One region of the Ancylobacter sp. TS-1 genome, then DNA from elsewhere that is predicted to be linked to it. Evidence: predicted binding sites of a transcription regulator. Region 1 holds the regulator's gene; the other holds the start of a gene.
The links. The regulator LexA, encoded in region 1, represses DNA repair genes until DNA is damaged. The targets are predictions, from matches to a motif close to TGTTCNNNNTGTGTTCNG.
Positions count from the first base shown of each region.

Region 1 (11,648 bases):
TTGCGGCGGGCGATCGGGATGTAGTCGCGCCCGACGGCGCCGGTGTAGAGCTGGCGCGGGCGGCCGATGCGCTGGCCCGGATCCTCGATCATTTCCTTCCACTGGCCGATCCAGCCCACGGTGCGGGCGAGAGCGAACAGCACGGTGAACATGGAGGTCGGGAAGCCGAGGGCGCGCAGGGTGATGCCCGAATAGAAGTCGATGTTCGGGTAGAGCTTGCGCTCGACGAAGTACTCGTCCTGCAGCGCGATGCGCTCCAGCTCCACCGCGATGTCGAGCAGCGGGTCGTCCTGGATGCCGAGTTCGCCGAGCACCTCGTGGCAGGTGCGCTGCATGATCTTGGCGCGCGGGTCGTAGTTCTTGTAGACGCGATGGCCGAAGCCCATCAGGCGGAACGGATCGTTCTTGTCCTTGGCGCGCTTGATGAATTCCGGGATGCGGTCCACCGAGCCGATCTCGCCGAGCATCTTGAGCGCCGCCTCGTTGGCGCCGCCATGGGCGGGCCCCCACAGGCAGGCGATGCCGGCGGCGATGCAGGCAAAGGGGTTGGCGCCCGACGAGCCGGCGAGGCGCACGGTCGAGGTCGAGGCGTTCTGCTCGTGATCGGCGTGCAGGATGAAGATGCGGTCGATCGCGCGGGAGAGGATCGGGTTGACCTTGTACTCCTCGCACGGCACCGAGAAGCACATGCGCAGGAAGTTCGAGGCGTAGTCGAGGTCGTTCTTCGGGTAAACGAAGGGCTGGCCGATCGAGTATTTGTAGGCCATGGCCGCCAGCGTCGGGATCTTCGCGATCATGCGGATCGAGGCGATCATGCGCTGCTGCGGGTCCGAAATGTCCGTGCTGTCGTGATAAAAGGCCGACAGCGCGCCGACCGAGGCCACCAGAACCGACATGGGGTGCGCGTCGCGACGGAAGCCGTGGAAGAACCGGCTCATCTGCTCATGCACCATGGTGTGGCGCGTGACGCGGTAGTCGAAATCCGCCTTCTGGGCGGCGGTGGGCAGCTCGCCGTAGAGGAGCAGGTAGCAGGTCTCGAGGAAGTCGCCGCTCTCCGCCAGCTGCTCGATCGGGTAGCCGCGATAGAGCAGAATGCCTTCGTCGCCGTCGATATAGGTGATCTGGCTTTCGCAGGAGGCGGTCGAGGTGAAGCCGGGGTCGTAGGTGAACTTGCCGGTCTGGGCGTAGAGCTTGGCGATATCGATGACGTCGGGGCCGATGGTGCCGTTCAGTATCGGCAGCTCCCAGCTTTCATCGCCAATGGTGAGGGTGGCGGATTTCGCCGAAGTGCCGCTGCTGGCGTCCATGCGGGTTCTCCCTGAGCCTGTGGAACCGAATGAAACGGATCACGTCTTGCGGGTGCAGTGCCGGGCCCGGAGGCCATGGCCGGAGACGGGGGATGTCTCGCTGCGGCCCGAGAGGCAGTCGTAGCGGTTTCGATCCGCCCTCGCAAGCGCAGCGAAATTGGTACCGCAATGCGGCCGTGCGGTGGCGGCGAAACGAATTCACCTCCACCTGCGCGCCGTGCTAGACGGAGATCTTACGCCGCCGCGAGCGAGCCGGTCTGGTCGGCGATGCGGGCCAGCGACTCCTCCCGGCCGAGCACGGCCAGAACGTCGAAGATACCGGGAGAGGTCGTCTTTCCGGTCATCGCGGCGCGCAGCGGCTGGGCGATGGCGCCGAGCTTCACGCCGAGCTCCTCGGCCGTCGCGCGCACCGCCGCCTCGGTCTCGACGGCGTTCCACTCGGCCACGCGGGCGAGCTTCTCGGCCGCTGCGGCGAGCAGGCGCCGGGCCTCCCCGGTCAGCAGCGCCTGCGCCTTCTCCTCGATCGGCAGCGGGCGAACGTTCAGAATATATGAAGCATTATCAATGAGTTCGATGAGTGTCTTCGCACGCTCCTTCAGCCCCGGCATGGCGGCCAGAAGCTGCGCCCGCCGCTCCGGGGTGAGCGCCGCGGCGATGCTCGCGCCATTGGGGATGTGCGGCAGCAGCGTGTCGATGGCCGCCAGAAGCTCCGCGTCCGGCGTCGCCCGCATATAGAGGCCGTTGATGCTCTCCAGCTTGGCGAAATCGAAGCGCGCCGCCGAGCGTCCCACCCGGTCGAGATCGAACAGGGAGGTCATTTCCTCGGTCGAGAAGATCTCCTGGTCGCCATGGCTCCAGCCGAGGCGGACGAGGTAGTTGCGCAGCGCGGCGGGCAGGTAGCCCATGGCGCGATAGGCATCGACGCCGAGCGCGCCGTGGCGCTTGGAGAGCTTGGCACCATCCGGCCCGTGGATGAGCGGGATATGCGCCATCTTCGGCACCTCCCATCCCAGCGCATGGTAGATCTGCGTCTGACGCGCGGCATTGGTCAGGTGGTCGTCGCCGCGGATGATGTGGGTGACGTTCATGTCGTGGTCGTCGACGACCACGGAGAGCATGTAGGTCGGCGTGCCGTCGGAGCGCAGCAGCACGAGGTCGTCGAGGTCCTTGTTGGGGATCACGACGCGGCCCTGCACGAGGTCGTCGATGACCGTCTCGCCCTCGGTCGGCGCCTTGAGGCGGAAGACCGGCTTGCGGTCGGTGGGGTATTCGGACGGGTCGCGGTCGCGCCAGCGCCCGTCATAGCGGGGCGGGCGGCCCTCCTTGCGGGCGGTCTCGCGCATCTCCTCCAGCTCCGCCGCCGAGGCGTAGCAGGGATAGGCGCGGCCGGCGGCGATCATCTGCTCCACCGCCTCGCGGTGCCGCTCGGCGCGGGCGAACTGGTAGATGACGTCGCCTGACCAGTCGATGCCGAGCCAGTTCAGCCCGTCGATGATCGCGTCGATGGCTTCCGGGGTGGAGCGCTGGCGGTCGGTGTCCTCGATGCGCAGCAGCATCGTGCCGCCCTTGGCGCGGGCGTAGAGCCAGTTGAACAGCGCGGTGCGCGCCCCGCCAATGTGCAGGAAGCCGGTGGGCGAAGGGGCGAAGCGGGTGACGACGGTCTCGGACATGGCTCTTTCGTCTCGCGCCGGGGAATGTCAGCGGCGTCAAAGCGTGAAGGTTGCTGCGTGGCGGGCGCGGACGGTGCGTGTACCATAGGTGCGCGACACGGGAAAAGCGCAGGATCGCCCGAGACGCCGCCGGCCCGTCACAGGCGCGTGCGCCGGGCGTGTCCGCGACCTTCATCGGGAGTGCGCAAGGGGGCGTGCGGAAGGGGGCCGTGCGGGGATGCAGGCGCCGCCGGGAGAGGACATTCCGGGCAAGGACATGCCGCGCCGCCGGGGGGCGCGGGTGGCGGTGCTCGCGGCCGCGAGGCCCGCCCTCGGCGTCACCGGACGCTGGCCGGGACTGCCGTTCGCGGCGCTACTCGGCGGCCTTTCCGCCGCTCTGGCGCGCGAACTCGACGACCGGCGCGGCTTCCTGTTCCTGCCAGTCGCCTTCGCCTTGGGATCCGCGCTCTATTTCGCCGCGCCGCAGGAACCGCTGGCCTATGCCGGCTTCGTGCCGGCCGGCGTTTTCGCCGCGCTGGCCGCATGGCGGCGGGAGCGGCCCTTCGGCTTCCATCTCTTCGCGCTGCTTGCCGTCGTCGCGCTCGGCTTCGCGGTGGCCGGGCTGCAGGTACAGCGCATGGCGCATCCGGTGCTCGGCAGCACGCTCTACGCGGCCGAACTGACCGGTTTCGTCGAGGCGGCCGAGCAGCGCCCGCGCGGCAGCCGGATCACCCTTCTCGTCACCGGCTTCGCGCGCCCGCCGGCCGAGCCGCCGCAGCGCGTGCGGGTGACGCTGACGGGACGCGACCCTCCGGCTGTGGGTAGCCATGTGCGCCTGCGCGCCACGCTCGGCCCGCCGCCCGGGCCGGCCTATCCCGGCGGATTCGATTTCGGCCGGGCGATCTGGTTCGACGGCATCGGCGCCACCGGCTTCGCGCTGGGCCGGCCGGAGGCGGCGCCGGCGCCCGGCGCGCCGCCCTGGAGCCTCAGCCTCGCCACCTGGCTTGACGGCACCCGCCGCGCCATCGCCGCGCGGATCCGGGCGACGCTGCCGGGCGCGGATGGCGGGGTCGCGGTGGCGCTCGTCACCGGGTTGCGCGACGCGGTGGGCGAGCCGATCGAGGAGAGCATGCGGATCGCCGGCCTCTCGCACATCCTCTCGATTTCCGGTCTGCACATGGCGCTGGTGGCCAGCACGGTGTTCTTTCTCGCGCGCGCCCTGCTGGCGCTGGTGCCGGAACTCGCCCTGTCGCGGCCGATCAAGGCCTGGGCGGCGCTGCCGGCCGTGGCTTCGGCGAGCTTCTACCTGCTTCTGTCCGGCGCCGAGGTGCCGACCCAGCGCGCCTATGCGATGACGCTGCTGGTGCTCTCCGGCGTCGTTCTCGGGCGGCCGGCGCTCACCCTGCGCACGCTGGCGCTCGCGGCGCTGGCGGTGATGGCGCTGACGCCCTGGGCGGTGCTCGATCCGGGCGCGCAGATGTCGTTCGCGGCGACGCTGGCGCTGGTCGCCGCCTATGAGCGGTTCGGCCGCTTCATCGCCGCGCCGCCGGGCGTGAGCGCCCCGGTGCTCGCAGTGCCGGCGCGCTACCTCGCGGCGCTGGTGCTGGGCTCGCTGGCGGCGGGACTGGCGACGGCGCCGTTCGCGGCCTTCCACTTCCAGCGGCTGGCGCCGCTCAGCCTGCTGGCCAATCTGGCGGCGATGCCGGTGGTGTCGTTCATCGTCATGCCGATGGGCCTGGTCGGCGCCCTGCTGATGCCGTTCGGATGGGACGAGCCGATATGGCGGGTGATGGGCTGGGGCATCGGCGCAATGCTTGCCATCGCCGATGCCGTCGCCGCCCTGCCGGGGGCGGATCGCGGCGTGCGGGCGATGCCGGCCGTGAGCCTTGCCCTGTTCAGCCTCGCCCTGGTGGTGCTCTGCCTCGCGCGCTCGCGTCTGGTGCTGGTGGCGCCCGCCCTGGCCGGGCTCGCTTTGTGGGCGACCGCGAGTGCGCCGCGGCCCGACCTGCTGGTGGACGCGCAGGCGCGGACGGTGGCGGTGAGGGGCGCGGACGGTGCGCTGGCGGTGATGGGCGATCGCATGAGCGGGCTCGCCGGCCGCTTCGCGGTCGAGCAATGGCTCAACGCGGATGGCGACCGCGCGCGGGTCGGCGCGACGCAGGTCACGGCCGGCGCCGCCTGCGACATGGCCGGCTGCACGCTGCCGCTTCCCGAGGGCGGCCTTGCCGCGCTGTCGCGCCAGAGGGAGTCGCTGGAGGATGATTGCCGTCTCGCGCGCGTACTGGTGACGCCCTTCGCGCCGCCCGACGATTGCGCGGCGACCGTGGTGCGGGTCGATCCCGCCCGGCCTATCGGCGGAATCGCCGGCTATCGCAATCCTGAGGGCGGCTGGCGCCTGGTGGCGGCCCGCCCGGCGGCCGGCACGCGTCCCTGGGAGCCGAAGGCGCAGACGTTACCGCCATCAAGCGGACACACGTCAAAAGCCCCCGCATCAGCGGCACTGACATCAAAGCAACCGGCGTCAAAGGAGCCGATGCGCGACGTGGAAGACGATTCAACGCCCGCCGAAGCGCCGATGGAGGTTCAGTAGCGCCGGAACAGCCCGACCAGCTTGCCCTGAATGCGCACCCGGTCGGGACCGAAAATGCGGGTCTCATAGGCCGGGTTGGCCGCCTCCAGCGCCACCGAGGCGCCCTTGCGGCGCAGGCGCTTGAGGGTGGCTTCCTCGTCGTCGATCAGCGCCACCACGATCTCGCCGGTATTGGCCGAGTCGCATTTGCGGATGAGCGCGAGATCGCCGTCGAGAATGCCGGCCTCGACCATCGAATCCCCGCGCACTTCCAGCGCGAAATGCTCGCCGCCGGACAGCATCTCAGGGGGCATGCCGATGGTGTGGTCGCGCGACTGGATGGCGGAAATGGGCGTGCCGGCGGCGATCCGGCCCATGACCGGGATCGGCACCACGCGCCGCGTCTCGTCGTCCTCGTTCGCCGGGCGCACACGGCCGAGATTGCCCTCGATGACGTTGGGCGCGAAGGGACGGGGAGCGGGCTTGGACGGCTGCGCGTCTTCCGGCAGGCGGACCACATCGAGTGCCCTCGCGCGGTTGGGAAGGCGGCGGATGAAGCCGCGCTCCTCCAGCGCCGTGATCAGCCGGTGGATGCCCGACTTCGACCTGAGGTCGAGCGCATCCTTCATCTCCTCGAAGGAGGGCGGCACGCCGTCCTTCTGGAGGCGTTCATTGATGAAGAGAAGCAGCTCATGCTGTTTGCGGGTAAGCATCCGTAGGTCCCGTCTGACGGCTGATGCCGGACTGAAACAAATCGCGAACAAATATATCCGTTCCTATTGTGTTCCACAATGGGTAAAGGCATCGCTAAGGGCCGGAAAACGCGTGTGTTCTCAAGGCGAGGGCGCCGGCGGCGCGTGGCGGGGCCCGCGCGGGAGGTATCCAGAGGTCGTGCCGAGGGGACTTGCGGGCCCCGATTCGTCGTCCGGCCGGCTGCGGTCAGACGGTCTGCGCGTATTGCTCGTAGGCGTCGTGCACGATGGCGATATGGCTGCGCATCGCGTTCGCGGCGGCGTCGCGGTCGCCGCGCAGGATGGCCGTCGTCACCCGGTCGTGCTCGGTGTGCGAGAGAGCGAGGCGGCCCAGCGCCCGGAACTGGGCACGGCGGAAGGGCGAGAGCCGCCGGCGCGTGCCGACCGTCATCTCGATCAGATAGTCGTTGTGGCTGCCGGCATAGATCGAGGTGTGGAACTGCTCGTTCGCCTCGCGATAGGCGGTGAAGTCGCCCAGCCGCATCAGCTCGCCCATGTCGGCGTGCAGCCGTTCGAGCTGCCGGCGCTCCTGCGGCGTCATGGCGAGCGCGCTCAGCCCGGCGCACAGCGCCTCCAGCTCCGCCATCACGTCGAACATGTTCTGCAGCCGGTCGACGCTCGGCCGCGCGACCACGGCGCCGCGATGGGGGCGGGCATCGACGAGCCCGGAGGCGTTCAGCTCGCGCAGCGCCTCGCGCACCGGCGTGCGGGAGACCCCGAAACGCGCCGCCAGCGCCGTCTCGTCAAGCGCGGTGCCGGGCGGCAGCGTGCCGCGCGTGATCTCGTCGGCAAGCTGCATGCGCAGTTCCTCGGCGCGCGTCACGCGGCCCCGCCGGCCGACGCCGGCGGGCGGTTCGAGCGGGAAGCGGACAGGCAGCACCGACATGCGCGAACGACGAATCTGATGAGGCGGCGAGGGAGCGGGCCGCCATTCGCATCATTAGCCGGCGCGCCCAGCTTCACCAAGCACTTCATGCGGCCGATGCCGCTGGGTCATTTGTCGTCGATGAGGCTGACATGGGCGGCGACGACCTTCCAGCCGGCCGGCGTGCGCATCCAGGTCTGCATCTGCCGGCCGACCTTGCCGGGCGTCGAGCCGCGCCGGAACAGGGTCGAGGCGACGGCGAAGTCGCGGCCATAGGTGGTGATCTGCGTGCGGTCCAGCATGCGCTCCAGCCCGGCCGGCGAGCGGGCGGCGCGGAAGGCGCGGATCTCGCCTATGCCGTAGAGATTCTCGCCGCCGCCATAGCGGATGGTGGTGGGGTCGTCCCAGAACAGGTCGTCCAGCGCGGCGACATCGTTCGCCACCAGCGCGCGCTCATAGCGGTCGAACGCCGCGCGCACCTCATCCAGCACCTCGGCAATGTTGATGTCCATGCGCCCCGTCCCCTCGCCGGCTCTCTGCCCGAGCGCGAGCACACAGGCAGCCGGGCGCCCGGTCAATCCTCGAGAGGCAGAATCTCGCACAGTTCTCCCGCTTGCGCGGCCGGCGCGTGCGGCCGGCGCACCAGCAGAACGTCGGCGCGGGAGAGATTGCGCAGCATGGAACTGTCCTGAACCGGCAGCGGGCGCACCAGCGGCACGCCGCTCTCATACCCGACGATCTCGGCGCGCTGGAAATCCATGCGCTGCTCGTTGGCCTTCACCTCGACGGCGAGGCGGGCGGGCTGGAACTGGGGGCCGGGTGGCACGGCGAGGCCCTGTAGCGCCCGGAGCAGCGGCACCAGAAAGAGGAGGGCGCAGACATGGGCGGAAACCGGGTTGCCGGGCAGGCCGAGCACCAGCGGGCCGGTGGCGCCGTCGGTGGGGCGGCCGAACATCAGCGGCTTGCCCGGCCGAAGGGCGATCCGGTGCACCGCGAGTTCAACGCCCTCGGCGGTGAGCGCGGGGGCGATGAGGTCGTGGTCGCCGACCGAGGCGCCGCCCGTCGTCACCAGCACGTCGAGCCCGGCACGAAGCGCCGCCCGCACGCCAGCGCGCGTCGCGTCCATGTCGTCGGGCAGGATGCCGAGGTCGATCGCCTCGGCACCGGCATCGCGGGCCAGCGCCGCGACGGAGTAGAGATTGGAGACGATGACCTGGTGCGCCGCCGCGCCCATGCCCGGCCGCACCAGCTCGTCGCCGGTCGACAGCAGGCCGACGCGCGGGCGGCGGGCCACGCGCAGCTCGGCGATATCGGCGGCGGCGACCAGCGCCAGGTCGCGGGCCCGCAGCCGGTGGCCGGGCTCCAGCAGCGTCTCGCCGGTGGCGAAATCGCCGCCGGCCCTGCGGATGTGCCGGCCAATCGTCGCCGCCTCGGTGACGGTGACCGCCTCGCCCGCGCGGCGCGTATCTTCCTGGATCACCACAGCGTCGGCGCCCTCAGGAAGCACCGCGCCTGTGAAGATGCGGACGGTCGTTCCCGGCGCGACATCGCCCGGGAAGGGACGGCCGGCGGCGGATTCGCCGATCAGCGCGAGCGTCGCGGGCACGTCGGCGACGTCCTGCGCCCGCACAGCATAACCGTCCATGGCCGAGACGTCGGCGCCGGGGGTGGTGCGGCGGGAAATGACCGGCGCGGCGAGCACGCGACCCTGCGCGCCGTCGAGCGGCACGGTCTCGGACTCAAGCGGACGGGCCGCCGCGAGCAGGCGCGCCAGCGCCTCGTCGACCGGCATCAGCGCCATTGCCGCCTCCGTTACTCGCCCTGCCAGTAGCCGGAGCGGCCGCCGGATTTCTCGAGGAGCCGCACGGCCTCGATGCGCATGAAGCGGTCGACCGCCTTGGCCATGTCGTAGACGGTGAGGCAAGCCACCGAGACGGCGGTGAGCGCCTCCATCTCGACGCCGGTCTGGCCGCTGGTGCGCACGGTGGCGCGCACGATCAGGCCGGGCAGGGCCGGATCGGGCTCGATGTCGACCGCGACCTTCGAGAGCAGCAGCGCGTGGCAGAGCGGGATCAGCTCATGCGTGCGCTTGGCGGCCATGATGCCGGCGAGGCGCGCGGTGCCGATCACGTCGCCCTTCTTCGCGTTGCCGGACAGAATGAGGTCGAGCGTCGCCGCCTGCATGGCGACCCGGCCCTCGGCCACAGCCACGCGGTCGGTAACGGCCTTGTCGGCGACGTCGACCATGTTGGCGGCGCCGGCAGCGTCGAGATGGGTGAGACGGGGCGCGTCGGTCATCGCCCGCCCTCTCAACCGGCCGCGCGGGCCGGCGCGGCGGGCGCCAGCAAAGCGCGCGTCGCTGCGGCGACGTCGGCCTGCCGCATCAAGCTCTCGCCGACGAGGATGGTGTCGATCCGCACCGCCGCCAGACGGGCGATGTCCGCCGGCGTGAAGATACCGCTCTCGCCGACGATGACGCGATCGGCCGGGATGCGGGGGGCGAGGCGCTCCGAGGTCTCCAGCGTCACCTCGAAATTGCGCAGATTGCGGTTGTTGATGCCGACGAGCCGCGCCGGCAGCTCCAGCGCGCGGTCCAGTTCGGCGTCGTCGTGCACTTCGACCAGCGCGTCCATGCCGAGGCCGTGGGCGGTGTCGACGAGATCGCGCGCCAGCGCGTCGTCGACGGAGGCCATGATGACGAGGATGCAGTCGGCGCCCCAGCTGCGTGCCTCGAACACCTGATAGGTGTCGTGCATGAAGTCCTTGCGCAGCGCGGGAAGCGCGCAGGCCGCCCGTGCGGCGACGAGGAATTCCGGCGCGCCCTGGAAGGAGGGCTTGTCGGTGAGAACGGACAGGCAGGCCGCGCCGCCCGCCTCATAGGCGCTCGCCAGTGCCGGCGGGTCGAAATCGGCGCGGATCAGCCCCTTGGACGGGCTCGCCTTCTTGATCTCGGCGATCAGTGCTGTGCGCCCGGCGGCGATCTTCGCCTCGATGGCTTTGAGAAAGCCGCGCGCGGGCGGCTGCGCCTCGGCGCTAGCGCGCAACTGTTCGAGCGGGCGCGCGGCCTTGGCGCTCGCGATCTCCTCGCGCTTGTAGGCGCCGATGCGTTCGAGAATATCGCCCATGTTCCCGGTTCCCCTCACTCGACCGCCGCGAGAGCGGAGACCGCAATCAGGGTCTCCAGCGCCTTCGCCGCGTGCCCGCCCTTCAGGCTGGCGCGGGCGCGTTCGAGGCCGGCGCCAAGCTCCGGAGCCTTGCCGGCAACGACCAGCGCGGCGGCGGCGTTGAGCAGGGCGACGTCGGCATAGGCGCTCGGCTCGCCGTCGAGCACGGCGCGCAGCGCCAGTGCATTGGCGGCGCCGTCGCCGCCCTTGAGGGATTCGGGCGTCGCGCGGGCGAGGCCGTACTCCTCCGGCGCGATCTCGAAGGTGCGGATGGCGCCGTCCTTCAGCTCGGCGACGGAGGTCGGGCCGGTGGTGGTGATCTCGTCCAGCCCGTCCGAGCCGTGCACGACCCATGCATGGGCCGAGCCCAGCGTGCGCAGCACTTCGGCGATCGGCTCGACCCAGGCGCGGGCGAACACGCCGACCATCTGCCGGGTGACGCCGGCCGGGTTCGACAGCGGGCCGATGAGGTTGAAGATGGTGCGGGTGCCGAGTTCCACGCGGGTCGGCCCGACATGCTTCATCGCCGGGTGGTGCGCCGGGGCGAACATGAAGCCGATGCCGGCCTCGCTTATGCAGTGGCCGATCTGCTCCGGCGTGAGGTCGATCTTCACGCCCAGCGCCATCAGCACGTCGGCGGCGCCGGACTTCGACGACAGCGCACGGTTGCCGTGCTTGGCGACCGGCACGCCCGCGCCGGCGACGATGAAGGAAGCGCAGGTCGAGATGTTGTAGGAGCCCGAGGCGTCGCCGCCGGTGCCCACCACATCCACCGCCTCGGCCGGCGCCTCGACGCGCAGCATCTTGGCGCGCATGGTCGAGACCGCGCCTGCGATCTCCTCGACATCCTCGCCGCGCACGCGCAGCGCCATGAGGATGGCGCCGATCTGCGAGGGCGTGGCCTCGCCCGACATCATCACGTCGAAGGCGGCGGCCGCCTCCGCACGCGTCAGCGTGGTGCCGGTGGCCAGCTTGCCGATGATGGGCTTGAGGTTGTCCATGTGTCCCCGCGTTGTCCCGGCGCGTCCCCGCCTGTCGTCTTGGCTTATGCCGCCTGCTTCCGGCCCGGGCCGGCGTTCCAGTCCCGCGCCAGGTCGAGGAAGTTCTTCAGAATGGTCTTGCCGTGCTCGGAGGCGATGCTCTCGGGGTGGAACTGCACGCCGTAGACCGGCAGGTTCCGGTGCGAGAGGCCCATGATGAGCCCGTCATCGGTCTCGGCGGTGATGGCGAGTTCCGCCGGCAGGGTGTCGCGCTTGACCACCAGCGAGTGGTAGCGCGTCGCCTTGAGCGGACCGTTGATGCCGCGGAACACACCTTCGCCCCTGTGGGCGATCTGAGACAG
Region 1 covers NZ_CP045144.1:955,510-967,157, reverse strand. Annotated here, with positions in the region: gene gltA (citrate synthase) at 1-1,307, opposite strand, end outside; gene gltX (glutamate--tRNA ligase) at 1,541-2,977, opposite strand; gene GBB76_RS04720 (ComEC/Rec2 family competence protein) at 3,195-5,546, shown strand; gene lexA (transcriptional repressor LexA) at 5,540-6,238, opposite strand; gene GBB76_RS04710 (GntR family transcriptional regulator) at 6,465-7,163, opposite strand; gene hpxZ (oxalurate catabolism protein HpxZ) at 7,271-7,654, opposite strand; gene glp (gephyrin-like molybdotransferase Glp) at 7,717-8,943, opposite strand; gene moaC (cyclic pyranopterin monophosphate synthase MoaC) at 8,955-9,440, opposite strand; gene trpC (indole-3-glycerol phosphate synthase TrpC) at 9,452-10,267, opposite strand; gene trpD (anthranilate phosphoribosyltransferase) at 10,282-11,307, opposite strand; gene GBB76_RS04680 (aminodeoxychorismate/anthranilate synthase component II) at 11,352-11,648, opposite strand, start outside.

Region 2 (11,648 bases), 210 kb from region 1:
GCACCCGCGACCGAACGGCATGAGCCGGGGGCATCTCGTCCCTCGGTGCCGGTCCGCCGCTCCCCGCCTTGCGGAGACCACCATGCATTCCCTCGACATACAGCCATCGCGTGCCGACGTGTCGCTGGCGGACATCGCCGCGCTCCATCTCAAGATCGGCTGCCTCAGCTTCGGCGGCGGCATGACCGGGCTGATCTACCACGAGGTGGTGACGAAGCGAGGCTGGCTGGGGGAGGCCGAGTTCCTCAGCGGGCTCGCCATCTGCCAGATCCTGCCGGGCGGCAATGTCGTCAACCTGGCCGTCTATGTCGGTCAGCGGCTGCGGGGCTCAAGGGGAGCCGTTGTGGCCCTGGCCGGCCTGCTCGGCGGGCCGTTCTTCATCATCATCGGCTTCATGCTGGCCTATGAGCGGCTGGCCGGCCTGCCTCTCGTCGCGGCCGGGCTCGGCGGCGTCACCGCCGCCGCCATGGGGCTGATGCTGATGATGACCGTGCGCGGCGCGCAGGCGGCCCGGCATGCCGGGTCTCTCGCCGTCATCGCCGCGACCATGGTCGCGGTGGGGGTGCTGCATCTGCCGCTCATCGCGGTGGTGTGTCTTGCCGCCCCGGCCAGCATCGCGCTGGCGGCCCGCAGAAGGGCGCGTCATGTCTGACAATCCCTATGTCGCGCTCACCCTGGCCTTCGCACCGCTCTCGCTGGTGGCGTTCGGCGGCGGCGTCAGCGTCCTGCCGGCGGTGCAGCACCAGGCGGTCGACCTTCATGGCTGGGTCGACGCGCAGCAATTCCTCGAATTCTTCGCCATCTCCCGCACCGCGCCGGGGCCGGGGCTGATGCTCACCACGCTGATCGGCTGGCAGGTGGCGGGCTGGGTTGGCGCGCTGGTCGCGATGCTGGCGATCTTCGTGCCGTCCTCGCTGGTCTGCCTCGTGGTGATGCGCACGCTGTCGCGCCACGAGGGCAAGTCCTGGCACGCCGTGGTGCATGAGGGACTGGCCCCGGTCGGCACCGGCCTCGTCGGCGCCGGAGTGCTTTCGCTGTTTCGCATCGCCGATGCCGGCCCGGCCTCCTGGCTGGTCGCGGCAGCGACCGGCGCAGTGATGCTGGCGCGCCCGCAGATCCCGCCCATGCTGCTGCTGATGGCGGCCGGCGCCCTGTTCGCCGGGTGGAGCTTCCTGAGCCCCACCTGAAATCCAAGACAACCGCCGCGCCGCCGGGAAGCGGGTCGGCATCAGCCATAACAAACATAAAAACAATATAGGGAGGTAATAATGCTGAGATACTTGAGGGATCCGAATATCATATTTGGATCCGGCCTATCCATACTCGGGCTGTACATCGTGCAGCAATCGCTCGGATGGGTCGTCTATGAGCGCGACGGTCCGGGCCCCGGTTTCTTCCCGCTGATCTATGGCGGTGCGATGCTGCTGTTCGCGCTGTGGCTGACCTTGCAGGCCATCCGCGCCGGCGGCGTTGCCGCCACCCGTCCGGAGGACGAGCTGAACACCGCCGGGCGGATGGAGGCCTGCGCCACACTGGCGGCGCTCGTCGCGAGCGTGCCGCTGATGTGGGCCTTCGGCTTCCTCGTGGGGTTCGGCCTCGTCCTGTTCTTCATCATCCGGGTGGTCTTCAGCCGTCCGACGCTCAATGCGGCGGTCGTCGCAGCCGGCATCGTCGGGGCGCTCTATCTCGGCTTCTCCGTCCTGCTGCAGTCGCCGCTGCCCGCCAGCACCATCTGGGGTTTCTGACATGGAAGCGCTCAATGGACTTCTGCATGGCTTCGGCATCGCCATGCTGCCGGCTAACATCTTCTGGTGCTTCGTCGGCTGCTTTCTCGGCACGGTGATCGGCATATTGCCCGGCCTCGGCCCGGCCGCGACCATCTCGCTGCTCCTGCCGCTCACCTACACCATGGACCCGACCGGCGGCATCATCATGCTGGCGGGTATCTATTACGGGGCGAAATACGGCGGCTCGACCACCTCGATCCTGCTCAACATGCCGGGCGAGGCTTCCTCGGTGGTGAGCTGCATCGACGGCTACCAGATGGCTCGCAACGGGCGCGCCGGCGCCGCGCTCGGCATCGCCGCCATCGCCTCCTTCGTCGCCGGCACCATCGGCCTCTTGCTGATGACCTTCGTCGCCCCGCCGATCGCCAATTTCGCGCTCAGCTTCTCCTCGCCGGAATATTTCGCACTGATGGTGATGGGGCTGTCGCTGGTGGTGCTGCTGTCGGGCAAGTCGATGGCGAAGTCGGCGCTCTCGCTGGTGTTCGGCCTGTGGCTGGCCACCATCGGTACCGACCTGTTCACCGCCCAGGCGCGCTTTGTCTTCGGACACAGCGAACTGCTCGGCGGCATCGAGTTCATGACGGTCGCCATCGGTGTCTTCGCCATTGCCGAGATACTGCTGAACATCGAGGCGAAGGAGAAGAGCGAGCTGCTGACGGTACCGAAGGGGCTGCGCAACCTGCTGCCCTCCTGGGCCGAGCTCAAGGCCTGCCGCTTCGCCTTCCTCAACGGGTCGGTTACGGGCTTCATCATCGGCCTGCTGCCGGGCGCGGGAGCAACCGTCGCCTCCTTCGTGTCCTATGGCATCGAGAAGGCGGTCTCCAAGCATCCGGAGCGCTTCGGTCATGGCGCGCCGGAGGGGCTCGCCGCGCCGGAAGGGGCGAACAATGCCGATACCGGCGGCGCGCTGCTGCCGCTGCTCACCTTCGGCATACCGAGCGGCTCGTCCACCGCCGTGCTTCTGTCCGCGCTGATCCTGTGGGGGGTGAAGCCCGGGCCGCTGATGATGACGGAGTCCCCGGACGTGTTCTGGGGCCTCGTGGCCAGCCTCTATATCGGCAATGTCGTGCTGCTGGTGATGAACCTGCCGCTGGTCGGCGTGTTCGCGCAGATCCTGCGGGTGCCGCTCTATATCCTGCACCCGGCCATTCTCGGCGTTGCCGTGGCCGGTGCCTATGGAGCGGCCGGCAACCTGTTCGACATCGTGCTGCTGCTCATCTTCGGCCTGATCGGCTTCCTCCTGCCGAAGGGGGGCTTCCCCTCGGCGCCGCTGATCCTCGGCTTCGTGCTGGGCCAGCCGATGGAGCGGGCGATCCGCCAGTCGCTGGCGATGTCGGTAGGCGACCCGATCATCCTCGTCGACCGGCCGATTTCCGCCGTGCTGCTGGTGATCGCCCTGCTGATCCTGCTGTCGCCGCTGTGGCGGCGCTTCCGGAGAGCGCGGGCGGTGGCGGCGGCGTGAGGCGCCGTCCCCCTTGTGGGGTGACCTGCGGAGCGGCGACGGGTGCGCCGCTCCGCTTCCACATTTCCTGAACGTGCAGAGAGACTGACATGACAGCCTGCGGACTGGATTTCGGTACGTCGAACACGACGCTCGGTGTGGCGCGGGGGGATGGCCCGGTGCTGTGCGCACTGGAGGGCGGAGAGTCCACGCTGCCGAGCGCCATCTTCTTCGATCGCGAAGGCGCCCGCCGGCTCGGCCGTGCCGCCATCGACGCCTATGTCGAGGGTGTGGAGGGGCGGCTGATGAGCGGGCTCAAATCCGTGCTCGGCAGTTCGCTGATCGACGAGAAGACACAGATCGGTGCCCGGCGCGTCGCCTTCCGCCATGTGATCGGCGCCTATATGCAGGGCGTGAAGGAGCAGGCCGAGGGCTGTCTCGGCCATGAGCTTACCTCCGTCGTGCACGGGCGGCCTGTGCATTTTGTCGATGGCGATGCGGCCGCCGACCGCCGCGCGGAGGACGCGCTGCGCGTGATCGCCCATGAAATCGGCTTCCGTGACGTCTGCTTCCAGTTCGAGCCGATCGCGGCGGCGCTGGATTACGAGCAGCATATCGACGCCGAGCAGGTGGCCCTCATCGCGGACATAGGCGGCGGCACGTCGGACTTCTCGATCGTGCGCCTCAGCCCCGACCGGCGACGCAGGGTGGAGCGCGGCGAGGACATCCTCGCCAATGATGGCGTGCATATCGGAGGCACGGATTTCGACCGGGTGCTGGCCTTGCGGTCGGTGACGCCGCTGCTCGGGCACAACAGCCCGATGAAGCGGGCGGACCTCAACGTGCCGTCGAGCTATTTCCACGACATCGCCACCTGGCACCGGATCAACCGCCTCTACGACCCCAAGGTTCTGACCGAGGTACGGCAGGTGCGGCGTGACGCCGCCCGGCCCGAACTGATCGACCGGCTGATCCGCGCCATCGAGGAGCGGCGCGGCCATGCGCTGGTCGGTGCCGTGGAGAAGGCGAAGATCCGGCTTGCCTCCAACCCTCGTACCCGCCTCGCGCTCGACTGGATGGGGCCGGACGTCGCCGTCGACATCAGCGCCGAGGATCTCGCCGAACGCACCGGGGCGCTGGCGAGCCGCATCAGCGGCCGGATCGCCTCCTGTCTCGCCCTTGCGGGGCTGAGGGCAGGCGACATCGATGCTCTGTTCCTGACCGGCGGCTCGACGCGCCTGGCGCATGTGCGCCGCGCCATCATCGGCGAACTGCCCCATGCCAGGGTTATCGAGGGCGATACTTTCGGCTCGGTCGGCATCGGCCTGTCCATCGAGGCGGGGCGGCGGTTCGGCCCCGCAGGCGGGCGCGCGGCGGCTCCGGCAACGAGGGGCGATGGCCGGCTGCCCGGAACGGCGCGCAGCCGCTGAGAGAAATCGCGCGAATGCCGGTATTTGTTGGTGGAACATATTGCGAACATCGAACAAAACGGGTACAACTCGGCCAACATTCGGCAAACCCCGATCCTCCCCTTGCATACAGCCCGGAGCCCGGCGATGACTCAAGCGTCTCTGCGACTCGTTGAAGGATCTTCCATGGACAAGGCCAAGGCGCTGGACGCCGCGCTTACTCAGATCGAGCGCCATTTCGGCAAGGGCTCGATCATGCGCCTCGGCAAGAACGACAAGATCATGGAGATCGAGACGGTCTCCACCGGGTCGATCGGGCTTGATATCGCGCTTGGCATCGGCGGCCTGCCGCGCGGACGCGTCGTCGAGATTTTCGGGCCGGAATCCTCGGGCAAGACCACGCTCGCGCTGCACACCATCGCCGAGGCGCAGAAGAAGGGCGGCGTATGCGCCTTCATCGACGCCGAGCATGCGCTGGACCCGATCTACGCCCGCAAGCTGGGCGTCGACCTCGACAACCTGCTGATCTCGCAGCCGGACGCCGGCGAGCAGGCGCTCGAGATCGCCGACACGCTGGTGCGCTCCGGTGCGGTGGACGTTCTGGTGGTCGATTCGGTGGCGGCGCTGACCCCGCGCGCCGAGCTCGACGGCGAGATGGGCGACAACCAGCCCGGCATGCAGGCGCGGCTCATGAGCCAGGCGCTGCGCAAGCTGACCGCCTCGATCAACCGTTCCCACACCATGGTGATCTTCATCAACCAGATCCGCATGAAGATCGGCGTGATGTATGGCAGCCCGGAGACCACGACGGGCGGCAACGCGCTCAAGTTCTATGCCTCGGTCCGCCTCGACATCCGCCGCATCGGCGCAATCAAGGAGCGCGACGAGGTGGTGGGCAACCAGACCCGCGTGAAGGTGGTGAAGAACAAGCTGGCGCCGCCCTTCAAGCAGGTCGAGTTCGACATCATGTATGGCGAGGGCGTCTCCAAGATGGGCGAGCTCATCGACCTCGGCATCAAGGCCGGCGTGGTCGAGAAGTCCGGCGCCTGGTTCTCCTATGACAGCCAGCGCCTCGGCCAGGGCCGCGAGAACGCCAAGAACTTCCTGCGGCAGAATCCCGACGTGTCCGGACGCATCGAGGCGACGATCCGCCAGAATGCCGGCCTCATCGCCGAGCAGATCCTCGCCGGCGCCGAGGCGGGCGAGGAAGACGAGGGCGAGGCCGAAGGCTGAGCCCGGCACCGCCTCGCCCGATGCGGGCGGGGATGGCCGGGGGCTGGCGAGGCCGGAAACCGGCGGGCGCGTGGCGGGCAGGCCTGCACGCGCCGGGTCGACGGTCGCGAGCGCGATAATGGAACGCCCTCGCCGTCTGGCGGGGGCGTTCGCGTTTGTGAGGCAGGGAACCGGGAAGGGCGGGGCCGGCGGGCCCGGCGCGGGCGCGTGGCGCTTTCTGGACAAGGGATTGGTGCCTCGTTAGAACCGTTGCGCCCGCGCCGGCGCGGGCCGGCGCCGCCACAGGCGCCGCTACTTCTCATCGGTGGATCCGGGTTTCATGAGCGGCGTTAACGAGATACGTGCGACCTTCCTCGACTATTTCGCGAAGAACGGTCATCAGGTCGTCGAATCGTCGCCGCTCGTGCCGCGCAACGACCCCACGCTGATGTTCACCAATGCCGGCATGGTGCAGTTCAAGAACGTCTTCACCGGCATCGAGAAGCGTCCCTATTCGCGCGCCGCCACCTCGCAGAAATGCGTGCGCGCCGGCGGCAAGCACAACGACCTCGACAATGTCGGCTACACCGCCCGTCATCACACCTTCTTCGAGATGCTCGGCAATTTCTCCTTCGGCGACTATTTCAAGGAGAACGCCATCGAGTTCGCGTGGAACCTGATCACCCGCGAATTCGAGCTGCCGGTCGATAAGCTCATGGTCACCGTGTACCATGAGGACGACGAGGCCTTCTCGCTGTGGAAGCGCATCGCCGGACTTCCCGACTCGAAGATCGTGCGCATCGCCACCTCGGACAATTTCTGGCAGATGGGCGACACCGGCCCCTGCGGCCCGTGCTCGGAAATCTTCTACGACCACGGTGCGCACATCGCCGGCGGCCCGCCCGGCTCGCCCGATGCCGATGGCGACCGCTTCATCGAGATCTGGAACCTCGTCTTCATGCAGTTCGAGCAGCTGCCGGGCGGCGAGCGCGTGAACCTGCCGCGCCCGTCCATCGACACCGGCATGGGGCTGGAGCGCATTTCGGCGGTGCTGCAGGGCACGCACGACAATTACGAGATCGACCTGATGCGCGCGCTGACCGGCGCCGTCGAGGAGATGACGGACGTGCCGGCCAACGGCCCGCAAAAGGCCAGCCACCGTGTCATTGCCGACCATCTGCGCGCCGCGACCTTCCTGGTCGCCGATGGCGTCCTGCCCTCCAATGAAGGGCGCGGCTATGTCCTGCGCCGCATCATGCGACGCGCCATGCGTCACGCGCAGCTGCTCGGCGCCCGCGACCCGCTGATGCACCGCCTGGTGCCGGTGCTGGTGCGCGAAATGGGGCGCGCCTTCCCCGAGATCGTGCGCGCCGAGACGCTGGTCGCCGAGACCCTGCGCCTGGAGGAGAGCCGCTTCCGCAAGACGCTGGAGCGCGGCCTGTCGATCCTCGAGGCGGAGAGCGAGGGGCTCGGCGCCGGCGCCAAGTTTTCCGGCGAGACCGCCTTCAAGCTCTACGACACCTATGGCTTCCCGCTCGACCTGACCGAGGACGCGCTGCGCGCGCGCGCCATCAGCGTCGATGTCGAGAGCTTCAACACGGCGATGGAGCGCCAGCGCGCCGAGGCCCGCGCCTCCTGGGCCGGCTCCGGCGAGGCGGCGACCGATACGGTGTGGTTCGGCGTGCGCGAGGATGTCGGGGCGACCGAGTTCCTCGGCTACGGCACCGAGGCGGCCGAGGGCGCGGTGACGGCGCTGGTGGCGGACGGGCGCCGCGTGCCGGAGCTGAAGGCCGGCGCGCGCGGGCTGGTGGTGCTGAACCAGACGCCCTTCTACGGCGAATCCGGCGGCCAGGTCGGCGACACCGGCATGCTGGCCGGCGAGGCGGGCCTGCGCGTCCGCGTGCTGGGCACCCAGAAGAAGCTCGGCGACGTCTTCGTCCACGAGGTCGAGGTGGAGGAGGGCACGCTCACCGTCGGCGCGCCTGTCGTGCTCACCGTGGACCCCGACCGCCGGCAGGCGATCCGCGCCAACCATTCCGCCACCCATCTGCTGCACGAGGCGCTGCGCCGCGTGCTCGGCGATCATGTGGCGCAGAAGGGCTCGCTGGTGGCGTCCGACCGGCTGCGCTTCGATTTCAGCCACCCCAAGCCCCTCGACGACGAGGAACTGCGGCAGGTGGAGGACATCGCCAACCGCATCGTGCTGCGCAACGAGCCGGTGGTGACGCGGCTGATGGCGGTGGACGATGCCATCGCCTCCGGCGCGCGGGCGCTGTTCGGCGAGAAATATGGCGAGGAGGTGCGCGTCGTCGCGATGGGCACCGATCCCGGCAATGGCGCGCCCTATTCGGTCGAGCTGTGCGGCGGCACCCATGTGGCGCGCACCGGCGACATCGGCATTGTCAGCGTGCTGGGCGAGAGCGCGGTCGGCGCCGGCGTGCGCCGCATCGAGGCGCTGACCGGCGATGGCGCCCGCCATCACCTGAACGGGCAGAGCCGGGCGCTGCAGGGCGCGGCCGGCCTGCTCAAGGCGCCGGTCGGCGAGGTCGAGGCGCGCATCGCGCAACTGGTCGAGGAGCGCCGCAAGCTGGAGCGCGAGCTCGGCGAGGCCCGGCGCAAGCTCGCCATGGGCGGCGGCACCGGGGCCGAGGAGCCGACCCGCACCGTCGGCGCGGTGCAGCTGCTCGCCCGCGAGGTCACGGGCATCGACCCGAAGGATCTCAAGAGCCTCGTCGACGAGGGCAAGAAGCGCATCGGCTCGGGCATCGTCGCCATTGTCGGCGTCACCGACGAGGGACGCGCCGGCCTCGTCGTCGGCGTGACCGATGACCTGACCGACCGCTACGATGCCGTGGCGCTGGTGCGGCACGGCGCCGAGGCGCTGGGCGGCAAGGGCGGCGGCGGGCGGCGGGATCTCGCGCAGGCGGGCGGCCCGGACGGGGCCCGCGCCGGCGAAGCGCTGGCGGCTATCGAGAAGGCGCTCGCCGGCTGAGGCCGCGCTGCCGGGCGTTTCCGGTCGGGGGAGTGGCCGGGCATGACGGCGCGCAGGCACGACAGGCGCTGGTTCACCGCCGCCGGATGGCGCGCGCGCCGACGGCGCCTCTACGAGATACTGGAACGCGATTCCGCGCGCGACCGCTGGTCCGAATGGGTCAATCTCGGCCTCATCGTGCTGATCGTCATCAACGTGCTGGCGGCCATTCTCGAGACGGTCCCGAGCCTGCTGCTGAAGGACTACGCGCTCTTTCACGCCTTCGAACTGCTGTCGCTGATCGTCTTCGCCTCGGAATACGCGCTGCGCGTGTGGGTGTCGGTGGAGGATCCGCGCTACCGCGGCCCCCAGCCCGTGCGCGCCCGGCTTCGCTACATGCTGACGCCGGTGGCGATCATCGACCTGCTGGCCTGGCTGCCTTTCGTCATCTCGGCCCTGTTCGGCGTCAATCTGCGCACGCTGGCCATTCTGCGCCTGCTGCGCTTCGTCAAGCTGGTGCGCTATTCGCCCGGCATGCAGTCGCTGCTGGAGGTGCTGCACCGCGAGCGGCAGTCGCTCATCGCCTGCTTCTGGTTGCTGGCGGCGGCGGTGCTCATCGCCGCCTCGGCGATGTATGTGGCGGAGGGCAGCGTCCAGCCCGACCATCTCGGCTCGATCCCGGCCGCCATGTGGTGGGCGATGGCGACGGTGACGACGGTCGGCTATGGCGATGTCTATCCGGTCACGGCGGCGGGGCGCATCATCGCGGGTATAACGATGGTGACGGGCATCGTGATGATCGCGCTGCCGGTCGGCATCATCGCCACCTCCTTCGTCGACGTGATCAAGCGGCGCGACTTCATCATCACCTGGGGCATGGTGGCGCGCGTGCCGCTGTTCGCCGATCTCGACGCCGCCGGCATCGGCGAGATTCACAAGGTGCTCTCGGCCCACACCGCCCAGCCCGGCGAGATCATCGCCCGGCGCGGCGACCCGGCGCGCTCCATGTACTTCATCGCCTCGGGCGAGGTGGTGCTGGAATTCGCCGAGGAAACGACGGTGCTGAGCGACGGGCAGTTCTTCGGCGAAATGGCGCTGCTGCATTCCGCGCGGCGCGCGGCGACGGCGCGGGCCCGCACGCGCTGCATGCTGCTGATGCTGGAGGCCGAGCACCTCGCCGACGTGATCCGCCGGCATCCCGAGATCGGCCTGCGCGTCCGCGCCATGGCGCGGGACGAGGAGGGCCCGCACGCGCTGAGCCGCCGGGCGGACATCGCCGGTGATGAACTGAAGAAGGATGAGGCGCGGGACTGACACCGCCCGCCGGGGCGAGGCCCCGGGGCGCGCGAGGCGCCCCGGGAGGGTCGATCAGGCAGGGACCGATCAGGCAAGCGCCTTCGACAGGTTCTCGGAGATCTTGTCGAGGAAGCCGGTGGTGGACAGCCACTTCTGGTCGGCGCCGACCAGCAGGGCGAGGTCCTTGGTCATGTCGCCGCCCTCCACCGTGTCGACGCACACCTTCTCCAGCGTGCTCGCAAAGGCGGCGAGGTCGGCATTGTCGTCGAGCTTGGCGCGATGGGCGAGGCCGCGTGTCCAGGCGAAGATCGAGGCGATGGAGTTGGTCGAGGTCTCCTTGCCCTTCTGGTGCTCGCGGTAATGGCGCGTCACCGTGCCATGGGCGGCCTCGGCCTCGACGGTCTGGCCGTCGGGCGTCATCAGCACCGAGGTCATCAGGCCGAGCGAGCCGAAGCCCTGCGCCACGATGTCGGACTGTACGTCGCCATCATAGTTCTTGCAGGCCCAGACATAGCCGCCCGACCATTTCAGCGCCGAGGCCACCATGTCGTCGATCAGCCGGTGCTCGTAGGTCAGCTTGCGCTTGTCGAACTCGGTCTTGAACTCGGCGTCGAAGACTTCCTGGAAGATGTCCTTGAAGCGCCCGTCATAGGCCTTGAGGATGGTGTTCTTGGTCGAGAGATAGACCGGGAAGTTGCGCGCCAGACCGTAGTTCAGCGAGGCGCGGGCAAATTCCCGGATCGATTCGTCGAGGTTGTACATCGCCATGGCGACGCCGGCGCTCGGGGCCTTGTAGACCTCGTGCTCAATGACCGCGCCGTCCTCGCCAACGAACTTGATCGACAGCGTGCCCTTGCCGGGGAACAGGAAGTCGGTGGCGCGGTACTGGTCGCCGAAGGCGTGGCGGCCGACGATGATCGGCTGCGTCCAGCCGGGCACGAGGCGCGGCACGTTCTTGCAGATGATCGGCTCGCGGAAGATCACGCCGCCGAGAATGTTGCGGATGGTGCCGTTGGGCGAGCGCCACATCTTCTTGAGGCCGAATTCTTCAACGCGGCCTTCATCCGGCGTGATGGTGGCGCACTTCACGCCCACGCCCACCCGCTTGATCGCCTCGGCGGCGTCGATCGTCACCTGGTCGCCGGTGGCGTCGCGGTTCTCGACGCTGAGGTCGTAATACTCCAGCGGCACATCGAGATAGGGGTGGATCAGCTTGTCCTTGATGTACTGCCAGATGATCCGGGTCATCTCGTCGCCGTCGAGCTCGACGACCGGATTCGCCACCTTGATCTTCGCCATGAACATTCACCTCGCACGGCAATCGTTGTCGGAGGGGTCGCGGCGCGTGTCCGCGCGGGCAGACGCCGGATGCGCGGGTGATACCGCGCCGTCCCCCTCAGGGAAAGCAGGTCCCGGGCCAATTTTCGACCAAACGACCCGGAGTCCGGCCTTCTCCACGCCAGCTTTCCTGGCATCTGGTATGCGGTATGGCCATAGGGCCTTGCTCGCGCGCCCGAACGCTTCGCAATTGC
Region 2 covers NZ_CP045144.1:1,163,762-1,175,409, reverse strand. Annotated here, with positions in the region: gene GBB76_RS05720 (chromate transporter) at 83-652, shown strand; gene GBB76_RS05715 (chromate transporter) at 645-1,187, shown strand; gene GBB76_RS05710 (tripartite tricarboxylate transporter TctB family protein) at 1,269-1,745, shown strand; gene GBB76_RS05705 (tripartite tricarboxylate transporter permease) at 1,747-3,249, shown strand; gene GBB76_RS05700 (Hsp70 family protein) at 3,339-4,658, shown strand; gene recA (recombinase RecA) at 4,785-5,870, shown strand; gene alaS (alanine--tRNA ligase) at 6,190-8,841, shown strand; gene GBB76_RS05685 (cyclic nucleotide-gated ion channel) at 8,884-10,134, shown strand; gene GBB76_RS05680 (NADP-dependent isocitrate dehydrogenase) at 10,204-11,415, opposite strand.
Region 2: a site for LexA is predicted at 4,690-4,707, ahead of recA (recombinase RecA). Genes of this name have one in related genera too.